4 regions of the Yersinia intermedia genome follow, and region 1 is predicted to be linked to each of the others. Evidence: predicted binding sites of a transcription regulator. Region 1 holds the regulator's gene; each other region holds the start of a gene.

Region 1 (6,053 bases):
AAGCTAACGAATTCCGTCTACTTGACCCGACTGATGATTCCAACACCACGTCAGTTCAGTTCTATGAGCGTAAAAGCTATCTTAACCCATGCCTCGATTCCTCTAAGCGTTTTGTCGATAAAGTGATTGGCGAAATGGCGCAGATGCATAAAGAGGCCGGTATGCCGCTGACTACCTGGCACTTTGGTGGTGATGAGGCGAAAAACATTCGTTTGGGCGCGGGTTATCAGGACAAAAACGGCCCGATTGAAGCGGGCAAGGGCATTATTGATAAGAGTGTTGAAGATAAACCTTGGGCCAAATCACAGGTTTGTCAGGATATGGTCAAACAAGGCAAGGTGCAGGATGTTGAACATCTTTCCAGCTATTTTGCCATTGAAGTCAGCAAGCTGGTTAATGCGCACGGCATCGAGAAGATGCAGGCGTGGCAGGATGGGCTGAAAGATGCCAAAGACGCCAAAGCTTTTGCGACTAAACGTGTTGGAGTCAACTTCTGGGATACTCTCTTCTGGGGTGGGGCCGACTCAATTAATGATTGGGCTAATAAAGGCTATGAAGTGGTCGCATCGAATCCCGATTATGTCTACTTCGATATGCCATATGAAGTTAACCCGAATGAACGCGGTTACTACTGGGCAACCCGCTTTAATGACGAAGCAAAAGTATTCAGTTTCGCGCCAGACAACATGCCACAGAATGCCGAGACCTCGGTGGACCGCGATGGCAATCACTTCAGCGCCAAAAGTGATAAACCTTGGCCGGGTGTACATGGCATCTCAGGTCAGTCATGGAATGAAACCGTCCGTACTGATGAGCAGATGGAATACATGATCTTCCCTCGCGTGTTGCCATTGGCCGAGCGTGCCTGGCACCGCGCTTCGTGGGAGCAAGATTACAAAGCGGGCCGCGAATACAAAGGTGGTGAGACGCATATGGTTGACACCAAGGCGTTGGACACCGATTGGCAGCGCTTTGCCAATATCATGGGGCAGCGTGAGCTGGCGAAGCTGGATAAAGCCGGTGTGTCATATCGCTTACCAGTCCCAGGTGCTCGGGTTGTGGCAGGGCAGTTGGAAGCCAATATCTCACTGCCGGGCCTGATTATCGAGTATTCAACGGATGGCGGTAAGCAGTGGCAAAAGTATGATGCCAAGGTACAACCTACCGTGAGTGGTGAGGTGATGATTCGCTCCACCAGCCCAGATGGTAAACGTAGTAGTCGTGCTGAGCCGGTTAAAGTCTGACCATTGGTACTATTGAGCTGTGTCTAATGTTATCTCCTGTTTGCTTGATTTTTAGCTAAACAAATTTAAGTGAAGTTGAGTTGATGGTTCTTTCCCCGGCTAGTCCGGGGTTTTTTTGCTGAAAAATTGATACGGCTCGTTAAATGAGGGGGAGAGGATAAACAGTAAATTTGTCACTACAAAAGGGATACAGATTTTAATAACGGGGTAGACGCCCAAGTCATTGGCGTTGCGGATGGCAGCAGGTGAAGGCACCCAGAGAGTTCGAACACTCTAGCGGCGTTAAGTACGAAGGGCACAAATAAGAACGACCACCTGACTCCCAACCGAGAGATACTCGGGTATAAAATGGGAAAGGTGGCCATCTTGCTGATAGCTTATGTTAGCCAGACAGTGGAACTTATCAATCTGGATTAAACATAAGCGTAATGTATTCAGTGCTTAAAATCTTTATCACATCAATGCGATAACGCGACATTATCTTTTATCGTGTGCCGACTCGTTTTCACGGCAATCGCCGGTCTCACAGTGGCCGTACAGATACAGGCTGTGATTGGTCAGTTTGATACCATGCTGCTTAGCAATTTCACGTTGAAGCGATTCAATGGATTCATTGCTAAACTCAATCACTTTGCCGCAATCCAGGCAGATCAAGTGATCATGATGATGTTGCTGCGTCAGCTCAAAGACTGATTTACCCCCTTCGAAATTGTGGCGGGTAACAATACCGGCATCGTCAAACTGGTTCAGTACGCGGTAAACCGTGGCTAAACCGATCTCTTCACCGATATCGATCAGCTTTTTATAAAGATCTTCCGCGCTGACGTGATGGCACGACGGGTCTTGCAACACTTCCAGAATTTTAAGCCGGGGCAGCGTTACTTTAAGACCTGCATTTTTTAAGGCTTTGTTGTTGTCAGTCATGCGGATTCAGTCCTGTTACTATCGATTCAAATTAAGGCTGTTCAGCCTATGACATCCGTGGCGCAATAATTACAATTGCGTCTCATTATAGAACTGCTAGCCCCAAATGAAAACCGTGGTTGTTAACAAAGATATAATTGCACACTTTGTAAGATTAATCATGCAGTGTATTGATGAATGGGGATAACACATCATTTAAGTGTACAGTGCCGAGGGATAAAGTTACAAATTTGTAGCATTTTATTTTCATTTTGCGCGAATGACGGTGTGGATCTGTGGGCCGCTTAACAAAGCACAATCGGATAGCCAAACGGGTTGTTCACATTGAGTGGGTTACTGAGAGAGAGAAAGCAACGTTATAATAAAGAGTGCAGGTCAAAAGGATAAAAGGCAGCGGAAACGCCCGGCAGTGTTGCACACGACCATCGCGTTTCCGACTCGTTAGCTTAACTGACGATTGTCAGATCAACCCACATTGTTCGATCAACCCACAATCTCAGATAGGCTCAGTTCTTCAGTGATCTGTTTTACCCATGCCTCGACACGTTCATTAGTCAGTTCTGGCTGACGGTCTTCATCAATTGCCAGACCAATAAAGTGCTCGTCATCGGCCAGGCCTTTGGACGCTTCGAAGTGGTAGCCAGCCGTTGGCCAGTGACCTACGATTGCCGCACCACGTGGCTCAATAATATCGCGCACGGTACCCATCGCATCACAGAAATACTCAGCGTAGTCTTCCTGATCACCACAACCGAACAGTGCCACTAGCTTGCCGTTGAAATCGATCTCTTCCAGTGTTGGGAAGAAATCATCCCAATCACATTGCGCTTCGCCGTAATACCAGGTTGGGATCCCGATCAGCAGAATATCGAAGCCTTCTAAATCTTCTTTACTGCTTTTGGCAATGTCGTGAACCTCAGCAACATCTTTGCCCAGTTGCTTTTGGATCATCTTGGCAATGTTTTCAGTATTGCCAGTATCGCTGCCAAAGAAAATGCCTACAGTTGCCATATAGCTTAATACCTTTTGAATTCAAATAGTTATGCAAATTACTGAGCGCTTCGCCAAGTATTATAACACATGTATAGGGCGACATAATGCCAGAGAACGCCGTCAGACTTTTATCAAGTTTATGCGATATTTAATTTTTGCCAGTCGCTCAACCTTAGAACGCCATTGCCGATAACCATTGTGTAACTGAATGGTTGCAACTTGCGGTGCCAGGGGGAAAACCGTCAGATGCAAGTCTGGTGGCAAAGGAGTTGTCGTTAGCTGTATGAACGTCCTTTATTGCTTTTCGGTCATCAAATAACACCTAAGTTTCTAACGGTAACTATCCGATATATAAGGGGAACGAACATGCAGTTTTTAAAAAATATTACTATCAGGGTGGCATTGCTTTGGGTACTTGGCGCATTTTGCCTGCTCTGGGGGGGCGTATCAGCCTATACATTGTTGTCACTCAATCAACTGACACAATCCTCCAACGCAAATAGTGTGTTGGTTGAAAACATGAATCTGGTTAATCAGGGGACGGATCAATATTTCCGTATGGTGACGCGCCTTTCTCGGTCAGTAGATTACCGCCAGAACGGTAACATTGCGGATGCTGATAAAGAGTTGAAATCATCCGATGTTGCATTGGAGAACCTCAAGCAAAAGCTGGCAGAATTTAAAGCTATCGATCATGCACAGCTAGATCCCGCTTTAGTCAGCGGCGTGATTGATGGATGGAGTGGATTAATTGAACAAGGCGTTACGCCGCTGTATCAGGCTGCAATGGACAATAACAGCGCCGCTTATCAGGATTTAGCCAAGAAAACGGTACCCGCATTGAGTCGCCAGTATGGTTCAGTCGCTGAAAAGTTTAATCAGGCGGCATCAAAAGCCATTGGGGTGGCTAAAGATCAATTCTCTCATTTGACCAAAGTGAGCAGCATTACACTGATCTCTGCGTTGGTCATCGGTCTATTGATTTTGCTGGCAACGGATCGTTACCTGGTTGCCAATCTGGTGCGCCCATTGGACGATATTCGTAAGCATTTTCTAGTGATTGCTTCTGGCCAACTTGGTCATCCTATTACCGATTTTGGTCGCAACTGTGTTGGGCGATTATTTCCGCTGTTGCGCGATGTACAAACCAGTTTAGTGAATACTGTTCAGGCAATTCGTAGTAGCACCGATGGGATCTATCATGGTGCAGCCGAGATTTCAGCCGGTAATACAGATTTGTCATCTCGTACTGAACAGCAGGCTGCGGCGCTTGAAGAAACGGCGGCTAGCATGGAGCAGTTAACCGCAACGGTAAAACACAATGCTGATAATGCACATCATGCCAGTCAACTGGCGGCCAATGCCTCTGCCACCGCGAAAAAGGGCGGAGTATTGGTAGCAGATGTGGTTAACACCATGAATGAGATTTCAGCCAGTTCGCGGAAAATAGCTGATATTACTACGGTAATTAACAGCATCGCTTTTCAGACTAACATTTTGGCCCTTAACGCGGCCGTTGAAGCTGCCCGTGCCGGTGAGCAAGGTCGTGGCTTTGCCGTGGTCGCCAGTGAGGTGCGTAATCTTGCACAACGCAGTGCACAGGCGGCGAAAGAGATTGATGGTTTGATTAATGAGTCGGTCAGTCGTGTCAGTAGTGGCTCGGCATTAGTAGAAAGTGCCGGTATTACTATGGATGAGATTGTTCGTTCTATCACTAATGTAACGGATTTAATGGGTGAGATAGCCTCTGCGTCCGATGAACAGAGTAAAGGTATTAGCCAGGTCGGGCAGGCGGTGGCAGAAATGGATAGCGTGACACAGCAAAATGCTGCGTTGGTACAGCAAGCCTCCCGTGCGGCAGCCTCGCTAGAAGAACAGGCTACTCAATTAAACCAAGCGGTGGCCGTGTTTAAATTAAAGGCAGATGACGAACGAGCAAAACCGGTGGTGAAAATGCGGGCAAATCAGCGAACCACAGCACCTGCCACCGCCAAAGCGGACAGTAACGCAAACTGGGAAACATTCTAAAAATAGCTAACAGCCGTGTGGCTTCAAGTACGACGGGGATAAAGTAAAAACGGCGTGGCGTAAGTGATTACGCCACGCCGTCGTGGTAACCGATAGGGTTAAAACCCGTCTTGTGAGTGAGCTAATTGAGCCAACAACATTTGTTCAATCAGTTCACTGCGGCTGATGTTACGTTGCTCAGCAAGGCTGTTGAGAGCATCGACGGCATCGGCATTAATCTTCAGTTCCACGCGTCGTAAGCCACGCACTTTGTCGCGCCGTAGTTGATTTCGCTTATTAATCCTAAGCTGCTCATCACGGGATAATGGATTTGTTTTCGGACGCCCAGGGCGGCGTTCATCTGCGAACAGATCCAGCGTTGTGCGGTCCGTTTGTTCTTTTGCCATAGGTAGCGGTACTACAAGGGATTTACATCAGAAAGCGTAACGGAGCCTTGTCTGACGATTCGGTTTACATGTTTCAGGTTGAGAACATAGCTTGAGCGCATTGAATAACCTATATACCAGCAGCCTGAATTTGCATTTGCACCGGTTACGATCCGTGAACAGCGACCGAAGCCCGCAGCAAAATTAGAGCGCGCCATAATACCCCAGCCAACTGAGCAACGACAATGCTTTACTGTGATTAGATTGTGCTAATTCGTTCTTTTTTGCACAATTTTTCCACAGGAAATACATTTTTTTTCCCCAGGGGATGATTTTTAATCAATCCCCATCGTGAGCTGTACTTTTTTTACTCAGTCTCTTTTTCATCAGTGCTGTTTGCATCAATAAAGCGGTGGATCGCCCGCAAGACAGAATCTGGTTTTTCCGCATGAACCCAATGGCCTGTCCCTGCGACTACATAGGCGCGGGCTTGTGGGAA
Region 2 (6,053 bases), 1.1 Mb from region 1:
CAATACGTAAACCAGGTGCCACCGTTTTAGAGAAAGAACTGCACAGTAACACCCGACCATCATCATCAAATGAGGCAATGGTCGGTGGGCGCGGATATTGATAAGCCAACGCGCCATACACATCATCTTCAATAATTGCCACATCATAGCGCTGAGCTAAGGTCAGTAAAGCCTTCTTGCGTTCGTCCGGCATATTGTAGCCCAAAGGGTTATTGCAGGTTGGAGTAAGCTGAATCGCTTTGATCGACCATTGATCCAATGCCATTTCCAATGCCTCCAAACTGATCCCCACCACCGGATCGGTCGGGATCTCAATCACCTTCATTCCCATCCCTTTCAGGGTTTGCATCGCACCATGAAAACTGGGGGAATCGATAGCAACAATATCACCAGCCTGACAAACCGCCCCCAATGCGATAGCCAATGCGCCATGGCAGCCAGAAGTAATAATGATATTTTCAGCCGACTGATGATTACCGCTGTCCAGCATCAGCCGGGCAATTTGCTCACGCAACACCGGAGTACCATAAATATTGTCGTACTCCAGCACTTCCTCACTTTGGTGTAGGCTAATTCGGCTAAGCAATCGGCTGAGTATTTTTAGTCCCGGCCCAGAAAGATCGGGCGAACCGACACCTAAATGAATAACATTCGTTTGATCGCCTCTGGTCAAAAATGCCAGCGTATTTTCCCACTGTGATATCTCTACCGGCCGCTGAGCATGAGTGCATGTCTCCGGTAAAGAAGGCAGGTTTGAACTGCAACGCACGAAATAACCCGATTTTGCTCGCGCTTCAATGAGCAAGCACTCCTCCAGTTGCCGATAAGCCTGCTGGACGGTACTGATGCTAACACCATGCTCGTCACTCAATACTCTGACAGAAGGCAACCGCTCCCCGGCAATATACAGCCCCTCTTTAATCCGTTGACTAAGAATATCAGCCAGTTGTTGGTAACGAGTCATTGGTATCACCTGATAAATTGAGAAGGACCAGTACAGATGGCGCTTATTTGTACCATTCAGTTTATATATCGCATATCTGTATGGAAATAATAGTCCCCATTTGCATCTGTAATGTTTTCCGCCAAAGTTTCATGCTAGTGGCTCACCTAATGACGGGGAGTCGATGATGAATAATATAATTGAAGATCAAATAGATGAATGCTGTTCGTCGGCTGCGCGAGCAACGAAAAGTCGCCACAATATTTTTATTCAAATATGGCTGAAAGCATACAGATACCTATACCAGTGGAATGAACGACGTAAAACTGCGAATACGCTGTCAAGATTGAATTCAGATCAATTGAAGGATATTGGCTTAAGCCGGGATGATATCAAACGGGATTATAGCCGCCCATTCTGGCGCTGAGTTAGGGTTCTCATGGCAGTAAATAAGGTTAAAGCTAAATAGACGGGCTTCGGTGTAATACAGTACCGAAGCCAGTATTATTAGTTAGAAATCATAACCGACGGTTGCTAGCACTGAACGTTCAGCACCCCAGTAGCAATAGGAAGTGTTGTAACAGGCCGCGACGTATTTCTTGTCGGCGATATTATTCACATTTAATTGAACAAATGCCCCTTTCAGTGACGCAGCCCAAGTGCCCAAATCAGCGCGGACAGAGGCATCGCCCAGTGTATAAGAGGGTACGCGCAACGTATTAGCGTCATCAGCCCATTGCTTACCAATATAGCGGATACCCGCACCAATATTGATTCCGTAACCCGCTTCATATTGTGCCCACAGTGATGCCATATTTGACGGTGCTAACACCGGTGTATTGCCATCATTACCATCAATAGCATCTTTGAATTTCACTCGATTATAGGTATAGCCCGCAATCACGCTTAACCGGTCATTAACCTGGCTTCTGGCCTCCAGCTCCAACCCCTGTGAATTAACTTTACCGGCTGGCACAAAATAGGTCGCCGGCACGGCACGGTTTGCCACATCATTTTGTGTCAGGTCATATAAAGCGGCGGAATAGAGTGAAGTGCTGCCCGGCGGCTGATATTTAATACCGACTTCATACTGCTCGCTGGTCATCGGTTTCAATAAGTTTTGTTGCGCATCTGGGAACAGACTTGGCGTGATGGCCTGACTGTAGCTGACATAGGGCGAAATGCCACTGTCGAAGCTATACAGTAATGCCGCACGCCCACTGGCATGTTTATCGGTGCGTTCATCCGTGCTATTGGCAGTCTTATTAATGTTTTCAGTTTTCATCCGGTCATAGCGGCCTGATAGATTCAGGTGCCAATTATCCAGCGTCATTTCATCTTGCAAATAGATGCCACTCTGTTCATAGCGGCGGTTTAAATAGGAGGTGTTGATGCCCGGAGTGGTCAGCAGATAATCGCTATAGAGTGTGCTCCCCGCCGAAATACCGGTGTAAGGGTTCAGGGTGGTCGCAAAAGCGCTGTCGCTGCGCAGATTATTGCTGAACTTCTGGAAATCAAAGCCCAGCATCACCTTATGTTCCACTGCGGCGGTAGCAAAATCAGCACCCAGTTGGTTATCAATGGCGAATGCGTTGAGTGAAGAGTCCTCACCGGAATAATAACGATTCATCAGAGTGCGATCGCTATTCCATCCCCCCTGATAAACCTGTTCTAGCTGAGTATTGGAATGGGTATAGCTGGCATTTTGGCGGAATGACCAAGTATCATCAAATTTATGTGAAAATTCATAGCTATAGATTTGCTGCCAACGTTTAAATACATTGTGGTTACTTTCGCTATCAAAGAAACCACGGCTTAATTTCTGCCCATAGATGCTGCCATCAGCCGGCACCGAACTGTGGTAGCCACCAGAAGGATCTTTTTGCAAATTAGCCCGCAATAACAAGGAGGTATTTTCATCCGGCTGCCACAATAATGAGGGTGCGATGGCATAGCGCTCTTCACGCTGATGGTCGTACATGGTGTCACTGTTACGGGTAATCCCGGAGAGGCGAAACGCCCAATGCTCGGATATAGCATCGGTATAATCAAAGGCAACTGCTTGTGTATTGTTATTCCCGGCAGTCAGGCGGAAATGGCCTTCAGAAGTAAACTGTGGGCGTTTAGATGTCATCATCACCACACCACCGGGGATACTCTGACCATACAGTGCCGAAGAGGGGCCTTTGATGACATCAATGCGCTCCAGGAACCACGGGTCTACTTGCAACACGTTAAAACTGCCGCCGTCACTGAGTAAGCGCAAGCCATCAAGGAAGGTATTATTCACATCACCGCCGTGGAAACCACGCAATGCGATGGTGTCATAACGGTTGGCTCCACCAGAAAAACCGGTGAACACGCCGGGAGTGTAATTCAGCGCCTGATTAATCGTGGCGACATTTTGGTCATCCATTTGCTGACGCGTCACCACCGATACCGCCTGGGCCGTAAGAATTAAGGGCTGATCAGTTTTGGTGGCCCCTTTGGTGGTTTTTGCCGTGTAGCCCGAGGTTGGGAGATCAGCAGCATTACCCGCTTTGGCCGTGACTTCTATCGTATCTTCAGCCAGCGAAGCGAAAGGAATACACATCGCCAATGAACATAAAATAGCAGAACGCTTTATGACAAAACCCGAAAACATAGTTATCTTCCCCAGATAATTAGGCATATAAAATAGATGGTTATAACCAGCATCCATTGCTATTTCACAGCGCAATCGCATTGCCTGCGTGCCACAAATCGTGGGTCCATAAGTTCAGCGCACAATCTATTAAATGAGAGTGTTAATTTCAATGATAATTATTATCTTTATCATTTGAAATAAGGGAAGTAATTATCGGAGTAAGATTATTCCGTAACCCACAGAGTGTGCCACAATGGCGCTCAGGCGAGCTTTAACAGCACACCTACAGGATTTTCGGGTTAATTGTGGCACTCACTTTCGGGCTAATCGGTTTTATGAAAAAGATTGGGTACGTTGTTGCACGTAGAAACTATCCGCTGCTGTGGCTGTTACTAACGCTTATTTTTGCGTCAACATCAGGTACCAGCATTGCCGCCATAGCATCAGACGCGGCGGCTGAAAACAGTGAGGCGCCAGTAAAACCGGCAGTATCAGTACAACTTATTGGCTTGCAAAAACAGTTAGATAAGCTGAAACAGAGTGTTTCGGTCAGTACCGCCGATAACCAGTTTAGTGTGCTAAACGAAACCGCATTAGCACTGGTCCGTGACGTTGATATCTTGCTCGCCGACCTGAAGCCTAAGCGGGAACAACTCCAAACACAGTTGGAGGTTTTGGGCCCATTACCTGCCGCCGGAGCACTGGCAGAGACCCCGGTAGTCGCCCAGCAGCGGCGGGTCTTGAATACCCGTAAAATCCAGTTGGATGGCCAGAATGATCAGGCCCAAGCGATCAAAACCAACGCAGAAAATCTGGCAACACAGATTATCGCTTTACGGCGCACGGCGTTGAAATCACAAATTGCTTTAAACTCTGGCAGCATCTTGGGTGCAAACTTCTGGGCGCCGATCGTCAATCCCGATGCTGACGATGATCGCCGGCTGAAAGATTTCACCCAAGAGCTGGCCGATGCCTGGAGTGCTGCCTGGGAACCCGAATGGCGGTTCGGCACCACGATGTATCTGCTGCTAGCACTCTTAATCAGCGTATTTGGGTTTAAATTTCTCGATGTGCTAACCGCCTGGTTTTGTACCAAATACTTACCACCAGGCCCGCTGCGCCGCAGTTTTATGGCCTCAGCCACCACGCTTTGTACGGTGTTGATTACTGTCACAGTAGCGCAATGTATCACTCAAACTTTTACCCGCACGCCGGATGTCTCACAGGTAGTGATGGATTTTGCGCTGGCATTTGTTCAGCTCATGTTCTTCTCAGCCTTAATCGCGGGCCTTGGGCGGGCATTTTTATCCAACCAACGCCCCTCATGGCGGTTGCCTGCCATCGCTGATGAAGTGGCCGCATCACTGAGACTATTCCCCCCTCTGCTAGCCAGTTGCATCATGATTTTCGGTGCCCTTGATCAGATGAACAATATGATCAATATCAGTGTGTCCGGGGCCATTTTTAGTAATGGTATTTCGGCGTTGTTGGTGGCGCTTACTGCGGCGATTATTCCGTTACGTGCTAATCGGGTACGGCGTAATTTGGTAGTCAATGGCGAAAAACCGGAAGCCTATTCCACGCTGGCGGGATTGATTCATTTCGCTATCGGCATTACGGCATTAGCCATATTACTGTCACTGTTGGTCGGTTATATCGCACTGGCAAAATTCTTAAGTTACAAGCTGGTGTGGAGCTGTCTGGTCATCGCCTGTTTGTATTTATTAGTTCACCTGTGTGTTGATTTGGCAGAAAGTATTTTCTCGCCCACCAGCAGCGCCGGTAAAGCCATTAAGCAATCACTGAATATTGATGACCGCCATTTAGCCCAAGCAGCAACGTTACTCTCCGCTTCCAGCAAAGTACTGCTGATACTGTTGGCAATTATCGCATTACTCAACGGCACCTTTGGCTCCACTACCCCGATTTCACTACTGCAAAAGGCGGCAGAGTTATTAAGTGGCGAAGGGCTGGAAAAATTAAATATTGTTCCCACTAACTTATTTAATGCGCTGGTTTGCTTACTGGTCGGCTTATACGTGCTCAAAGCCGCACGGCGTTGGCTGAATAATGAGTTCTTACCCAAAACCCAGATGGATTCCGGTATAAAGACCTCGGCGGTAACACTTTTCAGTAACATCGGTTACGTGCTGGTGATCCTACTGACCTTATCGGTACTGGGTATCCAATGGAATAAATTAGCCTGGATTGTCAGTGCACTGTCGGTAGGTATCGGCTTTGGCTTGCAGGAGATTGTGAAGAACTTTATTTCCGGCATTATTTTGCTGACCGAGCGGCCAGTCAAAGTGGGGGATTTGATCAGTATCAGTGGAGTTGAAGGAGACATTCGCCGCATCAATGTCCGCGCGACCGAGATTCAACTCAGTGACCGTTCAACGGTTATTGTCCCGAACTCCCAATTGATTTCGCAGAATGTGCGTAACGCCACCATGGCGAATGCTCAAGGGGTGGTGACCATTGCCC
Region 3 (6,053 bases), 2.2 Mb from region 1:
CTGGTGGTAACCACGCCGACCGGCAATTGATTAGGTGGAAATAGGTGTTGAGCGCAGAGATCGGCGGCAACCAGTAATAAGGCTCCCATCAGTGCCGACGTGGTTAACGTCACTGAGGATGTGCCCGCCAGACGCCGCGCTATTTGTGGTGCGGCTAACGCAATAAAGGCGATAGGGCCAGCGGCGGCGGTGACGGCAGCCATTAGAATGACGCCAATCGCCATCAGGCTCAGGCGAGTTTTCTCAACGGGAACCCCTAAGGCACCAGCGGCATCATCGCCCATTTCCAGCAGCGGCATGCGGCGGCTTAGCAGCATTGCGGCTATCGTCGCGGCAAAGATAAATATCAGTGATGGCAGGCCCTTAGCCCAGCTCAGACCATTCAATGACCCCGCCCCCCAAGCCGCGGCAGTCATCGCCGACTCCAGTGATGCGGTGATTGTCAGCCAGGTATTGAATGCCGTTAGCATCGCGCCAATGGCAATGCCGACAATAATTAGCCGAAAGCCCTGAATCCCTTGCCGATATGCCAGCAGATACACCGCAATAGCTGCCAGTAACCCACCAACCAAGGCACTGCTGGCAATCTCGAAATAGTTACCATTAAACAGCGTAATCGCCACTAACGCACCGGTATAGGCACCCATATTAAAGCCGATGATGTCAGGGCTACCGAGTGGGTTACGTACTAATGACTGAAATATTGCGCCACTGATACCCAGTGCGGCACCAAAAATAAGCGCCATCACTGCGCGGGGTAAGCGCCACTGATTGACGATAATATCCACCGCTCCACGGGTTTGCCCGAACAAGGCACTAAGTACCTGTTGAGGTGTCAACGCCAGAGTCCCGGCCATTAATGCCAGCAGTGCGCCCAACAAGCAGGCCAGCAGCAGCAGGCTGCAAACAACTAAACTGCGTGGTCGGATGCGCAAATTTATTGCGCCATCAGGGCGGCCAAATAGCCACGGTGAGGTGACAGACTTCATAGCGCAGTCATCCTTTTGTTACGTCGAACGAGCCAGATCAGTAAAGGCGCACCAATAAATGCCGTTACGACGGAAACCCGTAATTCGCCCGGCACCAAGAAGCGACCAATAATGTCAGATACCAGCAACAGGATAGGTGTCATCACTAATGTGAATGGGAGAATCCAGCATTGATTTGGCCCGACAATCCAACGGGCGATATGGGGAACCATCAGGCCAACAAAGGCGATAGGGCCAACGGCTGCGGTAGCAGCACCGCACAACAAGGTAACGGCGATGACCGCCCAAAATTGGGTTTGGACAATTCTAGCCCCAATCGCGGCAGCCAAATCCTCTCCCATATGCATGGCATTGAGTGGCCGCGCCAGCAACAGGGCGATTACGCAGCCGAGCAGGATTGCCGGAGTGACGGCCAATACCACTGACATACTGCGGATATCCAATGAGCCTGCCTGCCAGAAGCGGATACGATCAAAGACCAGTGGATGTGTCAGTGATATGCCAGATGAAATCCCCATTAATACTGCGCCAATCGCGACACCGGAAAGTGTCAGGCGCAGAGGATTAACGCGCCCACCCCCCTGAGCTCCGACCCAATACACCACCAGTGTGGTTAACATCGCGCCGATAAAAGCGGAAATAAGATAACCCTGGATGGCACTAACGCCGAAAAAGATGATACCGATGGCGACGGCAAAACTGGCTCCGGCATTGACGCCAAGAATACCGGGATCAGCCAGCGGGTTACGGGTTAGGGCTTGGATAACAGCACCCGATAACCCCAGAGCCGCACCGGCAAGCACGCCAATCAAGGTTCGCGGCAGACGTGATTCAACGATTAAAATGCTATCAGCGCTGTGCTCTGTGCCAAGCAAACTCTGCCAGACCACGGAGAAAGGAATAGCTTTGGCACCCAGCATCAGGCTGGCAGCCATGACCAATAGCAGGACAACAATGCTGAACAGCAGCAGCGACCCGCGTCGGCGCGCTGGTGTCGTTGAATATTGGTCTGGGGAATAATCAAGTGGCATTGTAACTCTTTTTAATAAATAACTATTATTATCGATTTTATTACTATTATATTTCAGTAGGTTAGCATGAATTTCCGGCAACATTCCTGAACAGCCTCAACGTCAAAACCCGCACTCGTCCAATCAATGGGGCGGTGTAAACATCCCTTCAATTCGAGCTAACAGATTACTCGCACTGTAATAATCCAACCGGAAAGTGTCATAACCCACGGCATAAACCCGGTTGTGTTCAATCGCTGGAATATGTGCTAAAAATTTATTACTTTTCAATGCATCAACTGACGGTTGATCACCGGAGAAGAGTAAAATAGTTTCACCGCTCAGACCTTCAGCCAGCTTCTCGCCACCTAACTGAACAATATCCTTACGATGTCCCATACTGGTGTTACCTTTCACGGTTTCAGGTATTTCAGCGAGCCTAAAACCCAACGCTTGCAACAATTTTCCTTGTGCTGAGTCTTCGGTCCACACGTTCGCGGTGCTGCCTGCGGCCTGATAGACAAAAGCCGAGGTCGGCTGTGGTGGTAAGGTAATATTCTGTTTCACCTCATTGAGCCGGTTGGCAAATTTATCAATCACCTCTTTTGCATCGGTTTCATGACCGGTTGCCTGCCCCAATATCATTGCCAACTCTTGCCAGCTTTTATCATCGTAATTAATCACTAAGGTTGGCGCGATAGCGGATAACTGCTCATACAATTTCACCGCTGAATCCCCTCCGGTGGCAGAAATAATAATTAAGTCCGGGTTCATGCCAGCCACAGCTTCGGCGTTTGGTTCAGTCTGATATATAGGTACTAAATTTTTTGTCTGCGCGACGTCAGACCATTGAGTAAAGAACCCTTGGTTATCTGCGACAGTGGAGTTGGGGGCTGTCGCTCCACTGGCAATCACCGGCGCATTGATCGCCAGTAAGGTGCCAGTGATGGTGATACTGGTGGAGACAATCCGTGTAGGTTGCTGGATTAATGTAACCGGGCCTTTAGCCGTTTCCACCGTCCGGGACCATGTGGGTGCGCTATCACCTGCCGCTGATGTGTTGCTCTCTTCGGCAGGTTTACAGCCGGATAGCCAAAGTGTCAGGCACAGCAAGCCCAACAAAGCAGGCAAAGAACGGGATGTTTTACAGGTAGACATATAGCGGGACATAACGGCGTTTTCTCTTTCTATTTAACGATGCCAGGCCGTAATTTATCATGCCATAAGGTGAATGGTAGTAATTATTATTCCTATTACCATTTGTGGTGTGATTAGTGAAAGAGATGATTGGCGTGGTCATCTCCAAGACAGGAATTCTGGCGAAATATTGCACCAACCAAACCATTTACAGGACGATCAGTTGCGTGCTGGCCATGACTCATTAGCATAATTTAAGCTAATTCAGGCTGCCTCTGGGGGCTATGAGTAGCGCAAGTTGAGGTGTAATACCGGCCTGCGATCGTTGGCCGTTCTTCTTCTCATATCACTTACCGTTGTGTTAAGCACAATGCCCATATCGCAATGAATAAAATTGTCATTTCCCCAGTCTTGTTCCCTTACTAAAAAAACGCAAAACCCGCTATGGCAGATAAATAGTTAAATTTTGCTGTATAGCGTGCCTGATGGTTTGATATGAATTTTTGTTATTATTTTATTTATCTCGTCCAATCGCCTTTAATAAGATATTTAATTCTGCGGTTGCAAAAACAGGTAATTATCTATCTGTAAGCAAATTAATTGATTGGCTAACTATTCCAATAGTTAATAGGCAATGAGTCGCTGTATTTATATTCAAAATAAATACATATTTTTTGGAGAAGACTGAGCATTATTAATCAGTTTTCGATCAAAGTTATCGAACGTTATTTACATTTTAATAGGTGAAATCAATCAGTTATTTAATATTGATCGGTTATCTTGATCTTTTGTATTGGTTTTATGCTATTTTGGTGATTAATCCTGATAATTAACCTTTTTCCCTGCGGGGATTATCAGCGATAAACACCTTGAAATCTCAAGGAAATAAACTAAAAAAATAAGACACAGGGGTATTCCCGTGAATTTTCTAAAACATATCACCATCAGGATGGCGCTATTATCTATTCTTGTTATTTTTTTGTTGCTCTGGGGAGGTGTCTCGACCTTTACATTATTTTCACTTAACCAATTGACGAGTTCATTACATCTGAGTTCTAACCAACAAAAAAACATTAATATTATTAATAGAGGTAATGACCAATATTTTCGTGTGGTTACTCGTTTAAGTCGTGCTGCGGCTTATCGTCAAAGTGGGGCAACTGCCAATGCTGATCGTGAATTGGCCTCAGCAGGTGTAGCACTGAAAAATACCCAGGATAATTTGGCAAAATTCAAGCTGCAATCTCATGAGTCGATGGATCCAATCTTGACCGATAAAACCATTCAAAGCTGGTCAACACTCTTGAGCAAAGGGATCGAACCGATGGTTAAAGCGGTTACCGAGAATCGCTTTGAAGATTATAACAAGTTATTTAACAATGATTATCCGCCATTGAGCCGGGAGTTCGGTGCCACAGTCGAGAAGTACAATTCTGCGGTTGATATTGCAACAGAGGCTGCCAGTTTGCGGGTTGAGACATTAGTCGACTGGTGTCAACGGGCGCTTTTTGCTGCATTAATTGCCGGTGTTATTATTCTGTTCTTAACAGATCGCTACATCGTCAGTTATTTAGTGCGCCCGTTGGAGTCGATCAAGGTGCACTTTAAGCGCTTAGCTGAAGGGCAATTAGGCCGGCCAATGCCTGAGTTTGGGCGTAATTGCGTCGGGCAATTGATCCCTTACTTACGTGAAATGCAAAGTAGTCTGGTGAATACGGTATCAACCATTCGCAACAGTACCGATGCGATTTATACCGGAGCCGGTGAAATCGCTGCGGGAAATGCGGACCTCTCTTCCCGTACCGAGCAACAAGCGGCGGCACTGGAAGAAACCGCGGCCAGTATGGAACAATTGAATGCAACGGTGAAACAGAACGCCGAAAATGCTCATCAAGCCAGTAAGTTGGCTGAGAATGCCTCTGCAACAGCGAAAAATGGCGGGCGGATTGTCAACGATGTCGTTGCTACCATGAGCAGTATTACGGAAAGCTCACGCCGTATTGCGGATATTATCGGTGTGATAAACAGTATCGCCTTCCAAACCAATATTCTGGCACTGAACGCGGCGGTTGAAGCAGCCCGGGCCGGTGAGCAGGGGCGGGGTTTTGCGGTTGTAGCAAGTGAAGTTCGTAATTTGGCCCAACGCAGTGCACAAGCGGCGAAAGAAATCGAAGGGTTGATCAGTGAATCGGTATCCCGCGTGAATATTGGCTCACAGCAAGTTTCTGAAGCAGGGGAGACGATGAACAGCATTGTGCAGGCAGTGACCAATGTAACCGATATTATGGGCGAGATTGCCTCCGCTTCTGACGAACAAAGCCGCGGGATTGGTCAAATTGGGCAAGCTGTCGCCGAGATGGACGGCGTCACACAACAGAATGCCTCCCTGGTACAAGAGTCCGCCGCCGCCGCCGCCTCGTTAGAAGAACAGGCACGGCAACTCACAGAAGCGGTCTCTGTTTTTAATTTATCAGATAATATGCAAGCCACTCATTCTTAGTTAAACTTTGATTCAATTTAAGAAATAACAATTGTTGTCGTAATAATAGTAGAGAACAACCACCGGATTGCGCTAATAGCCAGCGCCGTCTGGTGGTTTTCTATTACCAGTTTTAGATATTTAGTCACAAAAACGATATAGTGAGCTAGGTTGTTATTAGCTTTCAATAATAAAAAATTCATGTTTTTATCGGGTTAAACAATGAGAATTGCTTACTTTCGCGGCATTTTGTTTTTACTGGCGATGATTATTTCATCGTCATCTTTTGCCATTAACTGCCAGCGTGCAGCGACACCGGTTGAATACACCGTATGCGGTGACGAAGATTTACACTGGCTGGATCAGACATTTAGCGATATCTATCAGTCTATGCTGGTTAAATATGATACAGAAACAGTGTATCAGCAACGACAAATA
Region 4 (6,053 bases), 2.2 Mb from region 1:
TAATGCTATTAATAAAACTATTGATTTCAGTGACTGAACATCAATCAACCATAGGTAAACTGGATCGGATATCATATTCGCTTGCCGGAATAGTACGGGAAAGAAACAGGCTATATTCTGATGATAAAATGTTAACTCAAAATAATGTTAATGATTTAACAAACTTGGCGCATAATATGCTATCAACCTCTGGTATATCCAGTAATAATTTCGCAATAACCGTTGAAACATTACATTTTAATCCCACTGAATCAGCAGAACCTAATAATAAGATTATTGATGATACTAAGAGTGAAGAGTTCAGCGTCGGTACTTGTCACCCCATTACGTCATTGCGTGAAATGGCCGATTTATCACCTTACAGTAATCGTGGCCGATGGGTACCACTGTACCAGGTCACCTTATGCCTGCCTGTACCCACAGGGTATCAAACATTGTTTAACCCGGTAGGGTCAATCCCCATATTAAAGTCATCAGCGATAACTATCGAGCGTTAATTTAGACGTGTATGAGCATATTAATAAAAAAGGTTATTTATGATAAAAAATAGATTACTTCACGTTAAAGTACGACTATTGGTTTCATTGATAAAAAATGAGCAAGGGGCTATCTTATTTCCCTTTATTATATTTTTACCTCTGATTATTGGGCTAATATTCTTTTCTTTTGAGTTGGCTCATTTTTTACAGAAAAAAACCAAACTCTCAGATGCAATGGAGCAAGCAACATTAGCACTAACAGTAGAAAATAATAATAGCACACCGAGTGCTGCTCAAATAACGAAGAATGCAGAAATAGTGAGTTCTTATGCTCAAGCTTACCTGCCAGCAGAAACATTTTCAACACCGACTATCAATATAATCTATAATAATGGCAGAATTGAATATGGGGCTGAGATCAATATGAGCTACTCCGCTAAATTTTTATCTAATATTCAAGTAACCAATCTCAGTACGATAATAAATGCAACAGATAGAGGAGCAGCACGGAAAAATATAATCAGTGCACCGATAGAGAAAACAGATGTGGTATTTGTCGCAGATTACTCTAATTCAATGGATGAGTATTTTTATCATGATGAAAATGAGCCCAAAAAAATAGTTGCATTGAGGGAAATATTTAACCGTCTCAATGATAATGTCTTAAAAAATAAAAATATACATACCATAGGATTTATACCATTTTCATGGGGGACTAAAAACCGTGTTGAAAATGGTACACGCATAATAGAATATTGCCACTTACCTTTTGTGCCAAAGAAACATAGCCCAAATGGTGATTACCTTCGGAAATATATATTATCTGGGCTAAAACAATTCCCTGGACTGGAGAGGTTAGAACATATCGACCATATAGAATATGCGAAAATAAATGATGAAATATATAGTAATACTAAAAATCAAATCGATGAATTAAACATCGAAGACGCAGAGTCTGCTTATACATTCCTTTTCCGTTCAAGACATATTATCCAACCATTAACCCAGTTCGACATAATAGAAGAGAATATTGATTACGATGCAACAATAAACTCAATACTACACAACAGTGCAGGGACGCCACCGAAAACAATTAACATCCCAATAAATGACATACTTAATACCTACAATTGTTTATATCAAAGAAATTCATATTCATTAAATGAGAATCATAGCAATGATATTATCAATGATATGATTGAAATGGTCCCAGCAGGAGGTACACTGATAAGCTCTGGGATATTATCTGCTAATAATCTATTTAATGAAAACAGATCTAATGATAATAAAAAGCTAATGATAATTCTTTCTGATGGTAATGATAGTTTTGAAAAGGAAAATAAAAAAATAAAGGGTTTTATGTCACGCAAAACCTCATCAAAAAAGGTATGTGCGAAAAAATTAAAGAGAATGGAATCACCATGGCTTTCATCGCTATTGGATATATACCTTTACACGACACCACGTCACCAAGATATATCGATTGGAAAGAGTGTGTAGGTGAAAAAAATTACTACGAAGCACAAAACACTTCTGAACTGGAAGCCGAGCTTCTGCAAGCGTTGGGAATGGTAGATACCAGTGAAGTGGGCCGCAATATGCCTAAAAGTTAATATCAGGCGCGGCGGCAACAACAACCGCGCCTGTATTGCAGACTATTTTGCCATGCCCGTTTCCATACCGACTAAGCCAACTTTGAGATAACCTGATTTGCGTAGTGCATCCATCACGCTCATCAGGGTTTCATAATCCACCACTTTGTCTGCCTGGAAGAAGATAGTAGTTTCTTTATTGGATTGCGTCATTTTATCCAGCGCCGCAGCCAGTGTGTCGCGGTCAACGGGCTGGTCACCGACATAAAGCTGGTTATCAGCTTTAACCGTCAGAAATACCGGTTTTTCCGGCCGTGGCTGTGGTACCGCTGAAGATGCCGGTAAATCCACTTTAATATCTACAGTTGCTAGTGGTGCTGCCACCATAAAGATTATCAACAATACCAGCATTACATCGATAAAGGGTGTCACGTTGATTTCGTGTAATTCACCGCTTTCATCAAGGTTGTCATTCATGCGCATGGCCATAAATCACCCCGCACGCAATTGGTGAGGGTGCTTAGATGACTTTGCCTCAGCGCTGCTCGCCAGATCAAGGTCACGGCTTAATAGCAGTAACACTTGGGCTGCCACATCACCCACCTGTGCACGGTAACTACCAATCAAGCGAGCAAATATATTGTAGATAACTACCGCAGGAATTGCTGCAACCAGGCCTAATGCTGTTGCCAGCAAGGCTTCTGCGATACCCGGTGCAACAACAGCCAGATTGGTGGTTTGCGAATGAGCAATACCAATAAAGCTGTTCATAATGCCCCATACGGTGCCAAACAACCCAACAAACGGTGAGATTGCGCCGATAGTGGCCAGAAACCCATTGCCTTTACCCATTTGGCGACCAATAGCTGCTACGCGGCGTTCCAGCCGAAAGGCCGCACGCTCTTTAATACCATTGTTGTCATTGGATTCTGTCGACAATAGACGCTCGTTTTGCGCCTCTCGAAGCAGCAAGGCACTAATGCTGTCGGTGCTAAAAGCCTCTGCTCGTTCAGATGCGGTATCCAGCTCAGTCACAGCCCCGATAACTTCATATTCTTGCTGCAAACGGCGACGTGCACGGAATAATTCAGTGCCTTTAGAGAACAAAATGGTCCAGGTTACGATTGATGCTAACACCAGACCAATCATCACCCCTTTAACGACAACATCGGCATGCTGATACATACCCCAGACAGATAAATCCATTGCCAGCCCTTGTGGCACTGGTGCCGCCAGCGGCTGAATCGCCGGTGCTGAGCTTACAGGAGCAACAATTTCTGCATTCTCTGCGGTTGTAGCGACCGGTGTAATCTCCGGCGTAGGTAGCGGAGTTGATATTGCCGTTGTTGGTGTGACAACAGATGCAGCAACTGCACTGCCGTTGCCAGGCGCGGCCTGTACTTGCCCAGTTAAACCGGCCACCAGCAATAATGCCATCACGCTTGTTATCATTCGGCCTTGCGCGAATGATTTATCTTTAATTCCTTTGCCAGCTATTTTCACGCTGTGCCTCCACCCAATATGCATATCAATTTAAGGACGAAATCAGTTGCCGATCATATCAAACAAATTGGGGATTGATAGTAATTATCATTAGTATTTAGGACGATTTTTTAAGAATAAAAGAGAATTATTTTTATTGAAACTATTATGTAACCAAACGGAAACGATAATGACCTTACCGATATTATGCGGATAACGTTGGCGATAAAGATAAGAAGTGATTGATTGAACTAAAGAACTCTCACCAAGTCTCCTTAATAAATCCCTTGTTTTGCCACTTAAACAGAATTTCTCCATTACAAACCCCCAGAAAACAGCGTGTCACTCTCTTTAGTTTTTTTCATGGTGAAAGCTGCCCCAACATAACAATCATCATGCTAACGTAAGGAATATATATCTAAAATGAATGCTGGCTCTGGAGCTACAGCATATCTTATATAAAGGTGGCGACACGATCATGTCTGCAAACAAAGAAACGACAGAAAAACTGGAAACAGCCTTAGTCAGTGCGGGCAGAAGTAAGCGATTTACCCAAGGCTCGGTGAATACGGTGATCCAACGTGCCTCATCATTAGTGTTCGACTCGGTAAAAGCGAAGAAGCATGCCACTATCAATCGGGGAAACGGTGAATTATTCTATGGTCGCCGTGGCACCCTGACTCACTTCTCGCTGCAAGAGGCGATGACAGAGCTGGAAGGTGGTGCCGGTTGCGTCCTTTATCCATGCGGTGCGGCGGCTATCAGCAATGCTATTTTGTCATTTGTCGCAACGGGTGACCATGTGCTGATGACCGGTTCTGCTTATGAGCCAGCCCAAAGTTTTTGCGATAATATTTTATCACGCATGAATATCACCACGACCTATTTTGATCCGATGATAGGTGCGGGGATCGCCTCATTAATTACCCCAAAAACCAAAATTGTTTTTCTTGAGTCACCTGGCTCTATCACCATGGAAGTACAAGATATTCCGGCAATGGTGCAAGCCATCCGGGCTGTGTCACCCGACATTATCATTATGATGGACAACACATGGGCTGCGGGTGTGCTGTTTAAAGCGCTGGACTTTGATATTGATATCTCTATCCAATCAGGAACTAAATACATCATTGGTCATTCTGATGCGATGTTGGGGATTGCTGTTGCTAACAAACGTTGTTGGGAGCAACTGCGGGAAGACTCTTATCTGATGGGGCAAATGGTTGATGCCGACACGGCTTATCTTGCTAGCCGAGGATTACGCACACTAGGCGTGCGTTTAAAGCAGCATGAGAAAAGCAGTATTGAGATTGCTAACTGGCTGGCTCAGCGCCCGGAAGTTGCCACCGTCTATCACCCTGCCCTGCCAGGCTGCAAAGGCCATGAATTCTATAAACGAGACTTCACTGGCTGTAATGGTTTGTTCTCTTTTGAGTTAAAAAAAGAGTTAAGCCAGCAACAGTTAGAGGCTTATCTCGACCATTTCACCCATTTCAGTATGGCCTTCTCATGGGGCGGTTTTGAGTCCTTGATTCTCGGTTATCAACCCAAGGATATCCATGCAATTCGCCAGTATGAAAGGAACGAGATAAAAGGGACACTGTTCCGCCTGCATATTGGTTTAGAAAATGTGCAAGATTTACAGGATGATTTAGCCGCAGGATTTGAGCGCATTAAAGCAGTTCAGTAATGGTTTTGAACGATGTGATCTGTTAATGCGCGGTAACAATATCTGCGCATTAATCCCCTCTTACACAAATAGTATCAACGGCGCGTATATATCCCTCAAAAATTCGATTATTGAGGATAAGATCAATGTGGATCCGCGCCATTACGGATACACTAGAGCAGTCCTTACAACAATATCCTCACACGATAGGCAAACAGGAACAGAAATGGATGTATTACGCGAAATCCTTCATGCCTTATGGCAGCAGGATTTTAGTAAACTTGCCGATCCGAATGTGATTTGGGTCATTTATGGCATTCTCTTTACCACCCTATTTTTAGAAAACGGTTTGCTACCGGCTTCTTTTCTCCCCGGTGATAGCTTGTTGCTATTGGCGGGTGCATTAATTGCTAAGGGAGTTATGGCGTTCTTACCGACCATAATAATTCTCACTGCGGCGGCCAGCCTCGGTTGTTGGCTCAGTTACCTGCAAGGGCTGTGGTTAGGTGATACTAACATGGTTAAAAGGTGGCTGTTACAGCTACCAATTCACTATCGGCAGCGCGCCCATACCCTATTTGTACGCCACGGTTTGGCGGCTCTGATTATTGGCCGTTTTCTCGCTTTTGTACGGACTTTACTGCCAACGTTAGCGGGCATTTCTGGCCTGAACAGCACACGTTTTCAGTTCTTTAACTGGCTAAGCGGTCTGTTATGGGTAGGGAGCGTTGTTGGGTTAGGTTATGCGCTGAGCCATATTCCCTTCGTTAAGCACTATGAAAACCAGGTAATGACAGCACTGATGATTTTACCGATAGTATTGTTACTGAT

What was found. The regulator Fur, encoded in region 1, represses iron uptake genes when iron is present. The targets are predictions, from matches to a motif close to ATAATAATGAGAACNACTATCAA.
Positions count from the first base shown of each region.
Region 2: a site for Fur is predicted at 3,739-3,761, ahead of EL015_RS19590 (TonB-dependent siderophore receptor). Genes of this name have one in related genera too.
Region 3: a site for Fur is predicted at 3,231-3,253, ahead of fepB (Fe2+-enterobactin ABC transporter substrate-binding protein). Genes of this name have one in related genera too.
Region 4: a site for Fur is predicted at 3,649-3,671, ahead of exbB (tol-pal system-associated acyl-CoA thioesterase). Genes of this name have one in related genera too.

Region 1 is NZ_LR134116.1:3,205,471-3,211,523, reverse strand. Features, by position in the region: gene EL015_RS14695 (family 20 glycosylhydrolase) at 1-1,244, shown strand, start outside; gene fur (ferric iron uptake transcriptional regulator) at 1,722-2,168, opposite strand; gene fldA (flavodoxin FldA) at 2,652-3,179, opposite strand; gene EL015_RS14680 (methyl-accepting chemotaxis protein) at 3,528-5,189, shown strand; gene ybfE (LexA regulated protein) at 5,288-5,575, opposite strand; gene ybfF (esterase) at 5,922-6,053, opposite strand, start outside.
Region 2 is NZ_LR134116.1:4,290,564-4,296,616, forward strand. Features, by position in the region: gene EL015_RS19580 (aminotransferase-like domain-containing protein) at 1-964, opposite strand, end outside; gene EL015_RS19585 (DUF1127 domain-containing protein) at 1,131-1,370, shown strand; gene EL015_RS19590 (TonB-dependent siderophore receptor) at 1,455-3,587, opposite strand; gene EL015_RS19595 (DUF3772 domain-containing protein) at 3,875-6,053, shown strand, end outside.
Region 3 is NZ_LR134116.1:687,918-693,970, forward strand. Features, by position in the region: gene fepG (iron-enterobactin ABC transporter permease) at 1-989, opposite strand, end outside; gene fepD (Fe(3+)-siderophore ABC transporter permease) at 986-2,020, opposite strand; gene fepB (Fe2+-enterobactin ABC transporter substrate-binding protein) at 2,144-3,169, opposite strand; gene EL015_RS03170 (methyl-accepting chemotaxis protein) at 4,056-5,636, shown strand; gene EL015_RS03175 (lysozyme inhibitor LprI family protein) at 5,838-6,053, shown strand, end outside.
Region 4 is NZ_LR134116.1:659,273-665,325, reverse strand. Features, by position in the region: gene tadF (tight adherence pilus pseudopilin TadF) at 1-497, shown strand, start outside; gene EL015_RS03045 (TadE/TadG family type IV pilus assembly protein) at 537-1,979, shown strand; gene exbD (TonB system transport protein ExbD) at 2,135-2,560, opposite strand; gene exbB (tol-pal system-associated acyl-CoA thioesterase) at 2,564-3,574, opposite strand; gene metC (cystathionine beta-lyase) at 4,032-5,243, shown strand; gene EL015_RS03025 (DedA family protein) at 5,449-6,053, shown strand, end outside.